2 regions of the Limosilactobacillus sp. genome follow, and region 2 is predicted to be linked to the other one. Evidence: predicted binding sites of a transcription regulator. Region 2 holds the regulator's gene; the other holds the start of a gene.
The links. The regulator LexA, encoded in region 2, represses DNA repair genes until DNA is damaged. The targets are predictions, from matches to a motif close to CNAACANNTGTTNG.

Region 1 (4,393 bases), 1.7 Mb from region 2:
GACCTTCTACCGGCTGGAGAATCCGGACACCGCTAGCCAGAATGTTTATGGCTGGCAGGTTGTCAGTGCCGACAAGAAGGAAGCCGTTGCGGCCCGTTTCCAGATCTTAAACGGTGCCAACCCGGCCTACATCCGCTTCTACTTCCAAGGCCTCGATCCGGACAAGACCTACACCGTCAACGGCGGCAAGGAGAAGTTCTCGGGAGCCGAATTAATGCACGTCGGCTACTTTGTTCCGCGGATCATGGACCGGACCAAGCCGGAGAAGGATCCATCCGACTTCAGTGCCCGCCTCTTCGTGGTCAAGGAAGCTTAAACTAATTTCATCGCACATATTAAAAGCCCTGCTCGAGAAAAATCGAGCAGGGCTTTCTCTTTAACGATAGCGGCGGACGATATCATCCCGGATGATCCGGCTGCCGTATTTGCGGCGCAAATTGTTGAGCTTTTGGCGGGGAAAGGCGTGGCAGAGCACCGGCACGTCCCAGTGCTGCTGCAGGCCCATCAAAACCTGAACGTAGTCGTCATAATCAAAATGAGCAAAGGGGAGGTGGCAGATGATCGCGGTGGTGATCCCGGTGCCAACCCGCTTCTGGGCCTCGGCAGTGATCACGTAGTTCTGGCTGAGGTCGACGATTGACGTCCAGAGGTTCAGCCGCCCTGTTGAGTGCTCTTGGAAGTCGGCGACGACCTCATTGCCATTCTTAATCGCTGCCTGAATTTCCGGTTTGGTTGCCATTTTGCTCCTCCCTTCCTGCTTCCCGAATGTTGAGCAACGGAATGTGGTGCCCATCTTTGAAAAAGGCCTCCTGCTTATTCCAATTAACGTGGTCTAGCTGGCCCTGGTACTGGTCGTAGTAGCCGCTTTGTCCGTTGAAGTAGGTCAGGCTGATCCGCTCGCCGGTCGAGCATGAGTGGAAAAAGTCGAAGACCGACTGAACCTGCTCTTCGGTCGGGTAAACCTTGTTGGCATAACGGGCGGCTGTCTTGGCCAACAGCTCGTGGTAGCCGGTCAGGGCCGCAAAGGGCGCGAATTGGCCGGCCCGGTCCCGCCCGGTCATCGGCAGGTGAGCGCGTGAGACGTGGCGGGGGGCGTCCACGATGTCATTGTAGCGGGAAGTATCATTAAACTGGGCTTGTTCGGCCTGCCATTGCTTCTTGTCCATTATGCCTTGTGGCCCCCAATCTCTTTGTTGCGTTTCTTGGCGACGGCCCCGTCCTTGAGATCGGCCGCGCGAATGATTGAATTCTTTCCGAAGTCCTGGTGCATCTTGAGGATTAGCTTTTGCAGCCGGTAGTCTTGGTCGCGGATTGCCTGCTTTTCTCGGGCCTCCTTGACAACCTGGTGCGGGTCGCTGAAGAGGTCGAGCTGCTCGGCGTAGGTCTGTTCCTGGGCCTTCTGGCGGGTGAGCAGGTGGTTGGCGGTCACCGTCACCCGGCGGCTCAGGAGTTGACGATTAAAGTGCTGGTCGTAGGCCTCCAGGAAGTGCTTGGTCAGTTCGGTCGTCGAAGCGGTCGGCACCGCAAAGGAAAAGGCCCGGTGCTCCGGGTGGGGGACGTCCCGGCCGTAGAAGTCCTTGGTGATTGCGCCGTGGTAGTTGTTGCCAGTGTGCAGAGACTCAACGTCATAGTCGACGGCCAGGGAAAAGTCGGTGGCGACCAGATCCCGCTTAACCATTTGCAGGCAGAGCATGTTGACCATTTCCGAAACCACGATGCGGCCCTCGTTAAACCGGTAGGGGCGGGGGAGGACGATGCTGGAATAGATCCCGTGGTTGTTGGACCGGTAATTCTTGATGTCGTCGATCGTGGCGGATTCGTAGCCCCAGGCATGGTCGATCAGGAGCTCGGCGTTCTTGCCAAATTCTTGGTAGAGGGTCTCCTCGTTTTGGGGATCGGACAACTTACCGAGGGAGCAGCGGGCGATGTCGCCCATCGTGTGCAAGCCAAGTTTTGCCAATCTTTTGGCATAGCCCCGGCCGACCCGCCAGAAGTCGGTGAGCGGTTCGTGGGCCCACAGGTAATGCCGGTACTTTTGTTCGTCCATTTCGGCGATCCGGACACCGTCTTCATCGGCCGGGATCCGTTTGGCCACGATGTCCATCGCCACCTTGGCCAGGTAGAGGTTGTCGCCGATGCCGGCGGTGGCCGTGATGTGGGTCTCAGCCTGGATCACCTGGATGATCTCCTTGGCGAGGTCATGGGCGGTGACGTGATGGGTCTGGAGGTAGTCGGTGACGTCCATCATCACCTCGTCGATTGAATAGGGGTGAATCTTGGCTGGCGGGAGGTAACGGAGGTAGATCTCGTAAACCTCAGCGCTGCGCTGCAGGTAAAAGGCCATCCGTGGGGCCACCACTTTGTATTCGATCTTGAAGGTCGGATTGGCCAGGAGATCGTCCCGGTAGATCGATCCCCAGGGGGCCAGTCGGTGATCGGGAGCTTGCTTGGCCCGCTCCCGATTGAGCTCGGCCACCCGCTGCTCGACCTCGAATAATCGCGGCCGGCCGGGCAACCCGAAGCGCTTGAGGGCCGGCGAGACAGCGAGGCAGATCGTCTTGCTGGTGCGGGTGGCGTCGGCAACCACCAGGTTCACGTTGAGCGGGTCGAAACCGAGGTCGGCACACTCGGCCGAAGCGTAGAAGGATTTGAGGTCAATTGCCAGGTAGGTTGCCATTGGGCGCGGACTCCTTTCGAAAAAAACTATTACTATTATAACTGATCGGGTGTGTCCAGAACAAGCGTTTGCTTTTGGCCGGTGCGGGTCTTGCCAATACGGTTAAAAGGGCTTAAAATATAGGCATCAAAAAGTAGCGTGAGTAACAGCGAGGGACGGCTGGTGGAAAGGTCCCCAAAGCGCGAACTGGTAACAACTAAAGATGGCCCGATTGGGCATGAGTGGCAAGCAATTGCAATTTAGGTGGCACCGCGCGCAAAGCGTCCTATTAGTTTCGACTAATGGGGCGCTTTATCTATAAAGGAGGAAATTAAAATGACTGAAAAGAAACACGTAATTTTAACTGGTGATCGACCAACTGGCAAGCTGCACATCGGACACTACGTTGGTTCCCTGAAGAACCGGGTGGCCCTGCAGAATACCGGCAAGTACGATACCTACATCATGATCGCCGACCAGCAGGCACTGACCGACAACGCCCGCGATCCCGAGAAGATCCGCCACAGCCTCCACCAAGTGGCCCTCGACTACCTAGCTGTCGGCATCGATCCGAAGAAGTCCACGATTCTGGTTCAGTCCCAGATTCCGGCCTTAAATGAACTGACGATGCACTACCTTAACCTGGTTACGGTTGCCCGGCTGAAGCGGAACCCGACCGTCAAGACCGAGATCAAGCAGAAGAAATTCGGCGAGAGCGTACCGGCCGGCTTCTTCATCTACCCGGTTAGCCAGGCGGCCGACATCACGGCCTTCAAGGCGGACACCGTGCCGGTTGGTGATGACCAGGAACCAATGCTGGAGCAGACCCGGGAAATCGTCCGGACCTTCAACCGGATTTACCAGCAGGACATCCTGGTTGAACCAGAGGGGGTCTTCCCGCCAAAGGGTGAGGGGCGGATCCCAGGCCTGGACGGCAACGCCAAGATGAGTAAGTCCCTGGGCAACTGCATCTACCTGTCCGACGACGCCGACACGATCCAAAAGAAGGTCATGTCGATGTACACCGACCCGACCCACATTAAGGTCAGCGATCCCGGTCACGTTGAGGGCAACACTGTCTTCACCTACCTGGACATCTTTGACCCGGACAAGGACTACGTGGCCCAACTGAAGGAACAGTACCAAGCGGGTGGCCTCGGTGACGTCAAGATCAAGCGTCACTTAAACGACGTCCTCCAAGAAATCCTGCGGCCAATCCGGGAACGGCGCGAACACTACGCGGCTAACCTGGACTATGTTGACCAGGTCCTAACTGAAGGCTCCGCCAAGGCCAATGAGGTTGCCAACCAGACCTTGAAGGAAGTTCGTGACGCCATCGGCATCAATTACTTTGGCTAAAAAATAAGCTTATTCAAGCTACCAAATGGGAGACCGGACCGGCAAACATGCTGGCGGGTCTCCTTTGGCGTTTAAAAATCATTTTGCTAAAACAGTTATTAGTGTTTCACGGGGCGGAACATGGTAACATTAAAGAGAATGTTTTTAATGATAATAAATTAATCAAGCGGAGGTGAGAAATAGTGGAAAACCTCGCGATTGTTGACCTGGGCTCGAATTCGGCCCGGATGGCCATTACGGAGATTGCCCCGGATGGCCGTTTTCGGGAAATCAAACGGGTAAAGGAAAACACCCGTCTGTCCGAGGGCATGGGCCGGGAAAAAATGCTCCAGGAAGGGGCGATGGACCGGACAATTGCCGCCCTCAAGCGCTTCAAGA
Region 2 (4,393 bases):
TCTGCGTGAGCTAGCGAAAAGACGCGGTGACGAGCCCGATAAGTACACAATCGGCATCGGCCAGGATCAGCAGGCGGTGGTTCCACCCACTCAGGACATCGTCACCCTGGGGGCAGCAGCGGCCGAAAAGCTGTTGAATCCCACCAACATAAAAAATATTTCGACGATCATTGTGGCCACCGAATCCGGGATCGATAATTCAAAGGCTAGCGCGATCTACATTAAACATCTGCTGGGTTTGAACGATTTTGTGCGGACCGTGGAACTCAAGGAAGCCTGTTATTCCGGGACCGCGGCCATTCAGTTTGCTCGCGGACTGGTGGCGCTAAACCCACAGGAAACGGTGCTGGTTATCGCGGCCGACATTGCTCGCTATGGCCTGAATACCCCTGGGGAAGTGACACAGGGGGCCGGGGCCGTGGCCATGCTGATCGGTGCCAACCCGCACGTTTTGGCGATTGAGCCGACGGCGGTTTCCTATAGCAAGGACATCATGGATTTCTGGCGGCCACTCTACGCCACCGAGGCAATGGTGGACGGGAAATACTCGACCAACGTCTACATCGACTTCTTCTTGCAGACCTTTACCCGCTACCAGCAGCTGACCGGTCGAAAGCTGGAGGACTTCGCCGGCCTGGCCTTCCACCTGCCGTTCACCAAAATGGGGAAGAAGGCGCTGGAGGCACTGCTGGGGCAACGGACCGACCCGACTGCTCAGCGGATGCGGAAGCAGTTGACCGCCGAGCAGGCCTACTGTCGGCAGGTCGGCAACCTCTACACCGGTTCACTTTACCTGGGCTTGATGTCGATGCTGCAAAACGGCCGGATTCAAGCCGGCGATCGGCTGGGGCTATTTAGCTATGGTTCCGGGGCCGAGGGCGAATTCTATACTGGAATTGTCCAGGCCGGCTTTGCCACTTACCTGAATGATATCCAAGCCGATCTGGACGCGCGCCACCAGGTTTCAATTGATGAATACGAACGACTTTTCAACGCCCAGCTGGGGATGAATTCTGCAGACCAGCAGTTTGATCTGGCAGGCGATCAGCTGCCATTCGTGCTGGCGGGGCAAAGGGATCACCAGCGAATCTACCAACGCAACCAATAAAAAAATCGGCAGTGCACGTTTGGATGCACTGCCGATTTTGGCTTTGGCAATTAAAAGATATGATCACGGAAGAGTCCGACGACCTTGCCGAGGATTTTAACGTTTTGCAGGAAAATCGGTGCCATGGTGTCGTTCTCCGGTTGAAGGCGGAAGCGGGTCTTTTCTTTGAAGAACCGCTTGCAGGTGGCTTCGTTGTCGTCGTTCATCGCGATTACGATGTCACCATTCTTTGCCGTGGATTGCTTGCGAACGATTACCTGATCGCCATTCAGAATCCCGGCCTTGATCATACTAGTTCCACGAATTGTCAGCATGAAGAGGTCATTGTTGTCCTGAATCGAAGGCGGGATTGGGAAGAAGTCCGTGGCGTCTTGGACCGCCAAGATTGGCTGCCCGGCGGTAACAACCCCCAGGACGGGAATCTTGGTCTGCAGTGGCTTAACACCGAGCAGGTCCAGCCCCTTAGGCGTGATCTCGAGCGCCCGGGGCTTCGCTGAATCCTTGCGTAAAAAGCCCTTGTCAATTAGGCGGGTAATGTGTCCGTGGACGGTTGATGTCGATGATAGGCCCACCGCACTGCAGATCTCCCGAACCGTCGGCGGATAGCCGTGTTCGGTGACTTGCTTGTGGATGTAGCTTAAGACCGCCATTTGTTTGTTTTTAGCAGCTCTTGGCATACTTACACCTCATTATTACTTATTATGTAAAGGATACCATAGCAGAAATTATATTTCAAACGTACGTTCGTCGCCTTTTTACGTATACGGATAATTTGCAATTAAGGATCAAATTCGGTAAAATCTAAGCCGTTAGAACAGGAAAGGAAGGGTCCGTGGATGACTGAATCAAAGGAACAGGATGAGCTGTTAAAGCGCATCAATGAATTGGCCCACAAGAACAAGACGGAGGGGCTGACTGAACCGGAAACCCGGGAACGGGAACGGCTGCGGCGCGAATACATTAAGAATTTCCGTAAAGCAATGCGGAGCAACATCGAAATGATGCGGATCTTTGACAAGAACGGCAAGGAAGTTACTCCCGAAAAGGTTCGTCAGATTCAACGCAAAAAAGGCCTGCGCGACGATTAAGTCCAGATTTTGCCTTTTCAAGCGTCCCGCGATCGTGTAAGATGGAAAGGTAACTAACCAAAGGAGGAATTAGTCGTGGGTATGACAATTTTATGGACCATCCTGGGATTACTGGTTGGCCTGGTTGTCGGTTTCTTCGGCGCCCGTAAGTACATGGAAAATTACCTTCGTAATAATCCACCAATTTCTGAAGAAATGCTGCGGACAATGATGCTTCAGATGGGACAGAAGCCTTCGAGCCGGAAGCTTCACCAGATGATGCAGACCATGAAGACACAAGCGCGGAAAGCAAACCGCAAGTAAAAAATAAAAGGGATGCGTTTCGGCATCCCTTTTATTTTTAGAAATTATCATCCTTAGGCTTGGGTGGCATGATGTAATGAAAATCAGGGTTGATTTGTGCATCGAGCTGGTCAAAGGCATCCTGCATTTCCCGTTCGATCTTGGCCTGATTCTCGTCTGTCAGCCGCAGCTTGCGATCGATGTAGATCGGCTTGCCAAAGGCAATGTTGCGGGGCTTGCGACTGAAAAGTTGCCCAAATTTCAGCGGTCCCTGGTAAACCACGGGTACGAGGGGGACGCCAGCCATCTTGGCAATCACAACCGCACCGCCCTTGAGCTTGGCTGAGTAGCGTGAGCCAGTTGGGAAAATGATCGTTGACAGGTCAGTCTTGCGCAGCATTTTGACTGGTGTCTTGATCACCGACGGCCCCGGATTCTTCCGGTCGACCGGGAAGGCGTTGAGGGCCCGGAGAAATTTATTGGCGAGCGGGTTTTCAAACAGTTCCTTCTTGGCCATGAAACTGAATTTCTTCGGCCAGATCGCCAGGGCAATCAGGACCGGATCCATCCAGGTGCGGTGGGGAGCGACGACCACGTAGTTCCCCTCCGGCAGGTTCTCACGATTATAAATCTTTGCCCGACCGTTGATCAGGTTGAGCAGCGGATTGACAATTTTTACTAGAAAATTATAAAGCATCTTTTTTCTTCCAATCAAAATCAAATTACTTATCTAGCCCCTAAGTATGACGAAAAAACTTAGAAGATGCAAGCGGAAAAGAAAGGAAAGAAGCAAATGGAACCATCATCACTATTAAAGGACGATGAGCGCATCGACCAACTCTACAGCCAGGACGTCCAGATCATTCAGAGCCCGAGCTGCTTTGCCTTTTCACTGGATGCGGTTCTGCTCGCCGACTTTGTGCGGGAAAATCATCGTCACAAGCTGAAGACGGTCGATCTTTGTGCCGGCAACGGGGCGATTGGTCTCTTCCTGCATAATAAGCTTGGCGGAACCTTTACCGAGGTCGAGCTGCAGCCGCGAATCGCGGACATGGCCAAGCGCAGCATTGAGCTCAACGGCCTGGGTGATCGCTACCGGGTGCTGAACATGGACATCAAGGACGTCTTCACCCAGGTTCCTAAGGATTCGGCCGACGTGGTGCTGTGCAACCCGCCCTACTTCTCGGTGACGGCCAAAAGTCAGAAAAACCCGAATCGCTACCTGGCCCTGGCCCGTCATGAGATCGCAACTAACCTGCAAACGGTGGCCCAGCAGATGAGCGGCCTGTTAAAGATGAACGGTCACGGGTACCTGGTTCACCGGCCGGACCGGTTGACCGAAATCCTGACGACGATGCAAGAATGGCGGCTAGTTCCCAAACGATTACGCCTGATTCATCCCAAGGCTCAGCGCGACGCCAACATGCTTCTCCTGGAGGTCATTAAGGACGGCAAGCCGGGTGGATTAAAGGTCGTGCCGCCACTGGTTGTCAGCGGGGACGATGGGGAGTATTTGCCGGAGGTGCAAAAACTGCTTTATGGCCAGCAGTAAGTACTACATTTACGTTTTATACTGCGCCGACGACACGCTCTATTGTGGTTTTACCAATGACGTTGCCCGGCGCTTTGCCACCCACCAATCCTACCGCGGCGCCAAGTACACCCGCGTGCACCGGCGGCATCCGCTGCGCCTGATTTACCAGGAGGAGTTTGCCAGCAAGCACGCTGCCATGAGTGCCGAGTATCATTTTAAACACCTGCCTCGCGCCTCCAAGGTTCGCTACCTTAAAGAACACGGGGTGAGCGTCAGCAAATACTACCGAATCAACCACCATCAGCCAATTTAATGATCAAAAAGCTTGTCATTGGACAAGCTTTTTTGTATACTATTAAACGGTGTTTAACAACATATAAC

Region 1: the regulator LexA is predicted to act here: its motif matches at 2,735-2,748, upstream of LKE23_RS08600 (Y-family DNA polymerase).

The regions. Positions count from the first base shown of each region.
Region 1 is NZ_JAKVPE010000001.1:1,831,840-1,836,232, forward strand. Features, by position in the region: gene LKE23_RS08585 (alpha-galactosidase) at 1-316, shown strand, start outside; gene LKE23_RS08590 (transposase) at 377-739, opposite strand; gene LKE23_RS08595 (hypothetical protein) at 705-1,166, opposite strand; gene LKE23_RS08600 (Y-family DNA polymerase) at 1,166-2,677, opposite strand; gene trpS (tryptophan--tRNA ligase) at 2,993-4,015, shown strand; gene LKE23_RS08610 (Ppx/GppA family phosphatase) at 4,198-4,393, shown strand, end outside.
Region 2 is NZ_JAKVPE010000001.1:180,368-184,760, forward strand. Features, by position in the region: gene LKE23_RS00880 (hydroxymethylglutaryl-CoA synthase) at 1-1,108, shown strand, start outside; gene lexA (transcriptional repressor LexA) at 1,159-1,785, opposite strand; gene LKE23_RS00890 (DUF896 domain-containing protein) at 1,945-2,196, shown strand; gene LKE23_RS00895 (YneF family protein) at 2,278-2,499, shown strand; gene LKE23_RS00900 (lysophospholipid acyltransferase family protein) at 2,537-3,175, opposite strand; gene LKE23_RS00905 (tRNA1(Val) (adenine(37)-N6)-methyltransferase) at 3,272-4,030, shown strand; gene LKE23_RS00910 (GIY-YIG nuclease family protein) at 4,017-4,325, shown strand.